2 regions of the Arthrobacter sp. SAFR-023 genome follow, and region 2 is predicted to be linked to the other one. Evidence: riboswitches for the same ligand, from Rfam matches in the RefSeq annotation. Region 2 holds a riboswitch; the other holds the start of a gene.
The links. Region 2 has a riboswitch for glycine ahead of ACTHQX_RS20445 (glycine dehydrogenase (aminomethyl-transferring)). Riboswitches for the same ligand answer to the same signal wherever they lie in the genome.
Positions count from the first base shown of each region.

Region 1: it holds a riboswitch for glycine, as region 2 does, so the genes downstream of both, cycA (D-serine/D-alanine/glycine transporter) here and ACTHQX_RS20445 (glycine dehydrogenase (aminomethyl-transferring)) in region 2, are expected to answer to the same signal.

Region 1 is NZ_JBQCMF010000008.1:201,759-206,420, reverse strand. It holds partial or broken gene ACTHQX_RS10920 (glycine dehydrogenase (aminomethyl-transferring)) at 1-958, opposite strand, end outside; glycine riboswitch at 1,107-1,207, opposite strand; glycine riboswitch at 1,412-1,509, shown strand; gene cycA (D-serine/D-alanine/glycine transporter) at 1,655-3,154, shown strand; gene purU (formyltetrahydrofolate deformylase) at 3,154-4,110, shown strand; gene ACTHQX_RS10905 (methylenetetrahydrofolate reductase) at 4,142-4,662, shown strand, end outside.
Region 2 is NZ_JBQCMF010000025.1:36,184-40,845, reverse strand. It holds partial or broken gene ACTHQX_RS20445 (glycine dehydrogenase (aminomethyl-transferring)) at 1-1,488, opposite strand, end outside; glycine riboswitch at 1,676-1,774, opposite strand; gene ACTHQX_RS20440 (TetR/AcrR family transcriptional regulator) at 1,900-2,439, opposite strand; gene ACTHQX_RS20435 (MFS transporter) at 2,507-4,069, shown strand; gene ACTHQX_RS20430 (Dps family protein) at 4,183-4,662, opposite strand.

The DNA of each region.
Region 1 (4,662 bases), on a different contig from region 2:
GGGTCTGGAGGGCCAGCCGGTAGGCGGGCGCGCCAGCGTTGTCCTTGGAGACGCCGACGATGCGGCCCGGGAGCGTGCGCTCCATGCCGGCCCGCACCGCCATGTAGGCGGCATGCGGGCCGCCGAAGAACAGCGGAACCCCGAGGCGCTGGGCGGTTCCGACGGCGATGTCCGCACCCTGCTCGCCCGGAGGCGTGATCAGGGTCAGAGCCAGCAGGTCAGCGGCCACCGTCACCAGCGCGCCGCGCTCCTTGGCGGCCGCGATGACGCCGGTCTGGTCCCACACCCGGCCCGAAACGCCGGGCTGCTGGAGGACGACGCCGTTGATGTCGCCGTCGGGCAGTCCCTGGGACAGGTCCGCCACCTCCACTTCGAAGCCGAGGGCTTCGGCGCGGCCCAGCACGATCGCGATGGTCTGGGGGAGGCAGTCGGAGTCCAGGACCGTCTTGCCGTCCTTGGCCTGTTTGTTCTTGTTGGCCCGGCGCATGAGCAGCACAGCCTCGGCCACCGCCGTCGCTTCATCCAGGAGCGACGCGTTGGCGACCGGCAGTGCGGTCAAATCCTGGACCATCGTCTGGAAGTTCAGCAGCGCCTCCAGCCGGCCCTGCGAGATCTCCGGCTGGTACGGCGTGTACGCGGTGTACCAGGCGGGGGCTTCAAGGACGTTGCGCCGGATCACCGGCGGCGTGACAGTGTCGTAGTAGCCCTGGCCGATCATCTGCACGCCGGTCTTGTTCTTGGCGGCCAGGCGGCGAAGCTCCGCCAGGACCTCAACTTCGCTCAGGGCGGCGGTGAGCAGCAGGGGGTTCTCCTGGCGGATGGACGCCGGAACGGCGGTATCCACGAGGCCGTCGACCGTGTCATAGCCGACAGTCTTGAGCATGGTGTCGATATCGGCCTGGCGCCGGGCGCCGATATGCCGGTCGGCAAAGGTTGATGGAAGAGATTGAATCGTCATGAGGAACTCCAGGTCTGGCCGGCCACGTGTGGCACGGCATGGATTGGGTTCCTCCCCGCTCTGTATTGGACCTGAGAGATTCCGCGGACATGATTCTCCGCTTGCACCGTCGGTGAGCCCGGTTACCCGAACTGCTTTCCAGAGTTGCCTAGCCGCGGCGGTACGGGGGCCTGAGAGATTCCTGGGGAGGATTTGCTCCTACGGCGCCTGCCCGGTGAATGACTGGGAGGACTCTCCCGCCACGGTTCGAAAGGCTATGAAGATGTGGGGTGATTCGGCTCACAGGTTACGGGACAATTCCGCCCAGACCAAATCGGAGGTCCCCGTTTGACATTTCTTCGTGACGGAGACCACACTGATCCGGTGGCCAGCGGGGCTGCACTGACCGGCCCGGGCCGGCAAGACGGCCGCCGCCGGCACACATAAATTTTTTTAAATAACTGAAAATGCTTACGATCTGCGGCGGGAGAGCCCTGCCGGTACGTTCAGCAGGCGCCGTAGGAGCAAACCCTCCCCAGGAAACTCTCAGGCCCACGTACCGCCGCGGCGAGGCAACTCTGGAAAGCAGGCAGGCACGTCCTGTCTCACCGACGGTGCAAGCGGAAGACCATGTCCGCGGAATCTCTCAGGTCCAAGACAGAGTGGGGAGGAACCGAATCAGTGTGGCTATTGGCCACTTGAACGATGGAGTTCCTTATGACGATTCATCCCCCTGCCTCCCCAGCCGGTTCCTCAGCCGGTGAGGCTCCCCGCCTGGAGCGGCAGCTGAGCAACCGGCACATCCAGCTGATCGCCATCGGCGGTGCCATTGGCACGGGCCTGTTCATGGGCTCCGGCAAGACCATTTCCGCGGCCGGGCCGTCCGTGATCTTCGTGTACATGATCATCGGCTTCATGCTCTTTTTCGTCATGCGGGCCATGGGCGAGATCCTGCTGAGCAACCTGAACTACAAGTCCTTCAGCGACTTCGCCGCCGACCTGCTGGGGCCGTGGGCGGGGTTCTTCACCGGATGGACCTACTGGTTCTGCTGGGTGATCACAGGCATTGCGGACGTCATCGCCATCGCCGGGTACTCCCGCGAGCTCTGGCCGGGATTGCCCCTCTGGATCCCGGGCCTGGCCACCGTGGCCATCCTGCTGCTGCTGAACCTCACCACAGTCAAGGCATTCGGCGAAACAGAGTTCTGGTTCGCCCTCATCAAAATCATCGCCATCGCCGCCCTGATCATCGTGGGCATGTTCATGATCTTCAGTGGTTTCCAGAGCGACGCCGGACAGGCAAGCTTCACCAACCTGTGGAGCCATGGCGGCTTCTTCCCCAATGAATTCATGGGTTTTGTGGCCGGCTTCCAGATCGCTGTGTTCGCTTTTGTGGGCATCGAACTGGTGGGCACCACGGCCGCAGAGGCCAAGAACCCGGAGAGGAACCTTCCCAAGGCCATCAACTCCATCCCGATCCGTGTGCTGCTCTTCTACGTGGGTGCCCTCATCATCCTGATGTCCGTCACGCCCTGGACCCAGTTCGCCGCCGGCCACAGCCCGTTCATTGCGATGTTCTCGCTGGCCGGACTCGGGGCCGCCGCCACGGTGGTCAACCTCGTGGTGCTGACCTCGGCGATGTCCTCGGCCAACTCCGGAATCTACTCCACCTCCCGCATGGTCTACGGACTGGCGCAGGAAGGCGACGCGCCCGCCGCCTTCGGCAGCCTGTCCCGCCGCAAGGTACCCAACAACGCCCTGTTCCTGTCCTGCGTGCTGCTGCTCTCCGGCGTAGTGCTCATGTACGCCGGCCAGGACGTCGGCAAGGCGTTCGACATGGTCACCACCGTTTCGGCCGTTTGCTTCGTCTTCGTTTGGTCGATCATCCTTGCCAGCTACATCGCTTTCCGGCGCCGTCGCCCGCACCTGCACACCGCCTCCAAGTTCAAGATGCCCGGCGGCATCCCCATGGTGTGGGTGGTCTTCGCGTTCTTCGCCTTCGTGCTGTGGACCCTGACCACCCAGCCCGACACCCTGACCGCACTGCTGGTTACCCCCGTCTGGTTCGTCCTGCTCGGTGCGGCCTGGCTGGTTCTGCGCCGCCGGCCCGCGCACCTGGCCCGCTACGCGGCCTTCCAGGATGAACTACAGGCTGAGGAGACCGCCGCCCGCGAGCATGGGAGCCGGCATCTCGAGGAGAAGGAAAGCGTCAAGTGATGATCAGGACCGAGGAAAGGCCGACGGCGGCGGCCCGGGCCCGCGGGGCCCAGACTCCCGATGCCGGCGGGGAGTTTGTGCTCACCTTCCATTGCCCGGACTCGCTGGGAATAGTCCAGTCGGTCGCGGATTTCCTGCTCAAGCAGGAGTGCTACATCGTTGACCTCAAGCAGTTCGGCGACCGGACCGCGGGGCATTTCTTCATGAGGGTCCACTTCGCCTCGACGAGTGACGCGACAGGTGACACGGCAGGTGACACCGCCGCCGTCGAACAGCCCGCCGTCGAACAGCTCCGAGACAGCTTCGCACCGCTGGCAGGTCAATGGAGCATGGACTGGCGTCTGGAGCGCCACGGCCGCAAGCAACGGATCCTGGTGATGGTGTCCAAATACGATCACTGCCTCAACGACCTGCTGGTCCGCGCCCGCAACGGCGAGCTGCCGGTGGAGATAGCGGCGGTGGTGTCCAACCACCCTGACCTGGAAGGGCTCGCAGCCTGGCACGGGGTCCCGTTCCACCACATCCCCGTGACGCCGGAGACCAAAGCCGAAGCGGAGGCCGAGCTGCTTGGACTGGTGGATGACTATGAAGTTGAGCTGGTGGTCCTGGCCCGCTACATGCAGGTTCTCAGCGACTCGGCCACCGCCCGGCTCGCCGGCAGGGCCATCAACATCCACCACTCCTTCCTGCCCAGCTTCAAGGGTGCCAAACCGTACCACCAGGCGCATGAGCGCGGAGTGAAGACTGTCGGCGCCACGGCCCATTACGTGAATTCAGAGCTTGATGAGGGACCGATCATTGCGCAGCAGGTGATTGAGGTCGACCACACCTACACTCCCGCGGACCTGGTGTCCGTGGGCAAGGACGCGGAGTGCAAGGCCCTGACGAATGCTGTTCGCTGGCACGCCGAAGGAAGAATCATCCTGTCCGGGAACCGCACGGTCATCCTCCGCTGACAAGCCCATCCAACCAGACCTGGAGTTGCTCATGACGAACCAATTGCCGGTGCGCCTGGAGATCATTCCCACCGACGGCATTGTTGCCGAAGTACAGACGCACGTTTCAGCCGGATCAACGCTGACGGTAACCTGCCTCCCGCACCACGGGGTCAAGGCCACCGTGGGGGCCTCGGTCCAGCTTGGCCAGCTGGGCTACAAGGTGATTCCACACCTGGCCGCCCGGAGCATCGATAGCCGGGCGCAGCTGGCCGGCATGCTCCGTGACTGCGAGGCTGCGGGGATTACGGAGGTTTTCGCGATCGGAGGTGACGCTCCGGAGCCCGCCGGTCCCTACGGCAACAGCAGCCGGCTCATGGAGGACATTGCCGACCTGACCGGCGGGTCCATGGCCATCGGTGTCGCCGGATATCCCGAAGGCCATCCGAAACACAACGAGCTGCAGATGCTCGATGCACTGCTGGAGAAGCAGCATCTGGCCTCGAACGTGGTGACCCAGATGTGCTTTTCGGCGCCCAGGATCGGCTGGTACACGGAAATGCTGCGGCGCGA
Region 2 (4,662 bases):
CAGCGCCAGGTCGCGGTCGGAGAGCTTACGGATGTAGCGCAACAGCTGGGTTTCGGAGCGGTGCGTGTTGAACACCGGGTGCTGCAGGTATGCGGAGGAACGCTCGACGGCGGCGTCCAGGGCGAAACTGCCCGTGGACCCCACTGACGTGGCACCAAAGACAGCAAGAACGTCAGCCACGATGGCCGGCGTCGTGGTTTCGTCAGTGGAGATGCCGACGCTGTCGGCGTCGATGCTGCGGAGGTTGATGCCCTTCTCTTCGGCGGCGGCGATGATGCCGGCGGCCTTGCCCGGGACGGAAACCGTCACGGTGTCGAAGAAGCTGGTGTGTAGGACGTCCAGCCCGGCGGCCTTGAGCGAGGCGGCCAGGGTCTTGGCATGGCCGTGTGCGGTTTCGGCGATCGCCTTCAGGCCTTCGGGTCCGTGGTAGACGGCGTAGAAGGAGGACACGATGGCCAGCAGCGCCTGCGCAGTGCAGATGTTGGATGTGGCCTTCTCGCGGCGGATGTGCTGCTCCCGGGTCTGCAGCGCGAGGCGGTAAGCGGGAGTGCCGGCGTTGTCCTTAGAGACGCCCACGAGGCGGCCGGGAAGGGAGCGTTCCAGGCCCTTCTGCACGGCCATGTACGCGGCGTGCGGTCCGCCGTAGAACAGCGGGACGCCCAGGCGCTGGGCGGAGCCGACGGCGATGTCCGCGCCCTGCTCGCCCGGGGGCGTGATGAGCGTCAGCGCCAGCAGGTCGGCGGCCACCGTGACCAGGGCGCCGCGTTCCTTGGCGGCGGCGATGACCCCGGTGTGGTCGAAGACGCGCCCGGAGACGCCGGGCTGCTGGAGGACGACGCCGTTGATGTCGCCGTCGGGCAGTCCCTGGGACAGGTCGGCGACCTCGACCTCGAAGCCAAGCGCCTCGGCGCGGCCCTTGACGATCGCGATGGTCTGCGGCAGGGAGTCGGCATCCAGGACCGTCTTGCCGTCCTTGGCGTCCTTGTTTTTGTTGGCCCTGCGCATCAGCAGTACGGCCTCTGCCACCGCCGTCGCCTCATCCAGCAGCGACGCGTTGGCGATCGGCAGGCCGACCAGGTCCTGGACCATGGTCTGGAAGTTCAGCAGGGCCTCGAGGCGGCCCTGGGAAATCTCCGGCTGGTACGGCGTGTACGCGGTGTACCAGGCGGGGGCTTCAAGGATGTTGCGGCGGATCACCGGCGGCGTGACGGTGTCGTAGTAGCCCTGGCCGATCATCTGGACGGCGGTCTTGTTCTTGGCCGCGAGATTCCGGAGTTCGGCGAGGGTTTCGACCTCGCTCAGGGCCGGGGAGAGCTCCAGCGGGGAGTCCTGCCGGATGTCTTTCGGCACTGCCGTGTCAACCAGTGCATCGACTGTCTCGTAGCCGACGGCCTTGAGCATGGCTTCGACGTCGGCCTGTCGGCGGGCACCAATATGCCGGTCGACAAAGGAGGCGGAGGCTGAATCTACGGTCAAAAGGAACTCCATAACTAAGGGCGCGGGGTACGCCACAGTGATTCGGGTTCCTCCCCGCTCTGTATTGGACCTGAGAGTTTCCGCGTTGCTGCGCCTACGCACAGCTCCGCTTGCACCGTCGGTGAGCACAGCATGCCCTGAACCGTCCGCGTGTTGGCGGAACATTCAATGCGGGCAGCCTGCTGCTTTCCAGAGTTGCCTTGCCGCGGCGGTACATGGGCCTGAGAGATTCCTGGGGAGGTTTTGCTCCTACGGCGCCTGCTTGTACCTACTTGCAGGACTCTCCCGCCGCAGATCAAAGGCATATTCAGTTGAGCGGTGACAGCTGTCACAGAGGCTATTCTCCTACGCCGGGATCGCGTCTGCAAACTGTGGCGGCGTGGGCTGGCCCACCCCCGGCGCGCAACTACCCGCGCAGCCGGCTTACCCCCGCAGCCGGTCGAGGGCCGCAAGAAGGCTTTCGACGTCGACCGCGGTCTCCGACGGCGTCGCGGCCGGGCCGACGGACAGCATGGCGTTGAAGTACAGCCCGTCCCCCATATAGAGGACGGCCTTGGCGAGGCCAGGTCCGACGTCGCGGGCAATCTCGTCGAGCCACCGCTGCTGGATATGGGCGAACCGGCGCCGGGTCTCCTCGTGCGCCACCTCGGCGAGCCTGGTGGCGGCCACGATCGCACGGTCGAGCGGGGTGTCCGCCCAGACGGACGATTTGATGAAGTAGGCGGCAGCACCCTCGGGAGCCGCCGCCATGGCCTGGGCATCCGCCTCCGCGAACTCGTCCAGCCTGTCCAGCAGGACACTGATCAGCGCTTCCTTGTTCGGAAAGTGATACAGCAGCCCGCCCTTGGACACGCCAGCACGGGCGGCCACGGCGTCAAGTGTGGCGGCACGCTCCCCCACCTCGATCAGCAGGGATTCAAACGCATCGAGCACTGCGCCGCGGGCGACCGGTTTTCTGGGCATGGCTTCCATCATGCCCCTTCGCAGCGGGAGATCTGTAACTATACCGTCTAGACGGTATAGTTAACTTATGACCATGAACCCATCCCTGCCCCGGGAGCGCACACCTGCCGGCCAGGTCTCCAGCGGTGGCGGCGCGCGCGACTGGCTTGCCCTTGCCCTGCTGATGTTCCCTGTCCTCCTGGTGGCCGTGGACAACACCGCGCTGACGTTCGCCCTTCCCGCGGTCGCCCGCACCCTGGACCCCTCGGGCGTGCAGCTGTTGTGGATAGTGGACGCCTACGCCCTTGTCCTGGCCGGACTTCTCGTCGCCATGGGTAGCCTTGGCGACAGGATCGGGCGCCGCCGGCTGCTGCTGGTTGGCATTTCGGGATTTGCGGCGGTCTCAGCGGCATCAGCCTTCGCCCCGAGCGCCGAATGGCTCATTGCAGGCCGCGCGGCCATGGGATTCTTCGGTGCCATGCTCATGCCCTCCACACTGTCCCTGATCCGCAACATCTTCCGGGAGACCGGCAGGCGGAGGCTGGCGGTGGCCATCTGGGCTGCCGGGTTTTCCGGCGGCGCCGCGCTGGGGCCGATCTTCGGCGGCTGGCTGGTGGAGCACTTCTGGTGGGGCGCCGTCCTGCTCGTGGCCGTACCGATCATGCTGCCGCCGCTGGTCTTCGGCCGCTTCCTCATTCCTGAGTCCAAGGACCCCAGCCCGGGACGGGTGGACGGGCCCAGCATTGCACTGTCCATGCTGACCATGGTGCCGGTGGTCTACGGCATCAAGGAACTGGCCACCCACGGCCCCGGCGTGCAGTCCCTCGGAGTTCTGGCGTTTGGCCTGGGCATGTGCTTCGTCTTCGTCCGCCGGCAGCGGGCCCTCGCATCCCCGCTGCTGGACTTATCGCTGTTCAGGAACCGGGTGTTCAGCACTGCGATCACGGCCAACGTCCTGGCGCTGTTCTCCTACAACGGGTTCATCCTATTCTTGGCCCAGCACCTGCAGCTGCTTGAAGGCATGTCGCCCTCGCAATCCGGCACGGCGATGCTGCCTGCCCTTACTGCCATGGTGGTGGCGGGACTGCTGGTGGTTCCGCTGGTCCGGAAGGTTCGCCCCGGGTTCGTGGTGGCCGCGGGACTGGCGCTGAGCGCCACCGGTTACGCCCTCGTGGCGTTCGGGAATCACGACGCCGGTCCCACAGTGCTGCTGGCCGCCCTCCTTATTCTGGCGCTGGGTGTGGGATCTGCCGAGACCATCTCGAACGACCTGATTCTCGGAGCGGTGCCCGCGGACAAGTCCGGAGCGGCCGCAGCGATCTCGGAGACCGGATACGAAGTGGGCTCACTCTTGGGCACAGCCATCCTGGGATCGATCCTGACCGCGTCGTACCAGCAGCACCTTTCCCTGCCCGACTCAGTTGCCCAAACCATCCCGGCGGCGTCCGCAGACCAGGCCAGGGAAACGCTGGCCGGCGCCATGGAGCTGGTCGGGTCGCTGCCGACCCCGGTGGCCGAGGGCCTCACGGCGGCCGCCCGGGCAGCGTTTGATTCGGGTGTCCACATCACAGCGGCGATTGCGCTGGTACTGATGGCGGGAGCCTCGGTGCTCGCCGCCGTCGTACTTCGCCGCGTTCCGCGCGCGAAGTAGCCGGGACCCAGTAACCGGCGCCGCACCCACGGCAGCCGACACAGCAACGGGCAGCCCCGGAGAAATTCCTCCGGGACTGCCCCTACTCCAGCCGGCGGCGCGCGGCGCGCCGGCTACTTGGCGTCAGGGTGCGTGACGCTGGCCGACGCCTTCATGTTCTCGGCGCCTACCATCCACGCATACTGCTCGAGCTTTTCGATGAAGGTGTGCAGCAGGTCCGCGGTGGTGGGGTCTTCCTCATCCACCTCGTCATGGACCTTGCGCATGGTACCCACGGCCGCTTCGAGTGCGGCGACTATGCGGTCGATCGCATCCTTGGTGCTGATGAGCCCGTCGGGGAACTGCGGAAGGTGGGTCGCCTTCGCCACAGTGGCGCTGCGCCCGTCCGGCAGGGCATGCAGGGCGCGCATGCGCTCCGCCATGTCATCGGCAAAGGCCCGGGCGGCATCGACGATCTCGTCCAGCTGAAGGTGCAGATCCCTGAAGTTGGTTCCAACGATGTTCCAGTGCGCCTGCTTGCCCTGGATGTGCAGTTCGATCAGGTCCGCCAGAACGGCCTGCATGTTGTTGGTCAGTGTCGGTGAAGCCTTCAT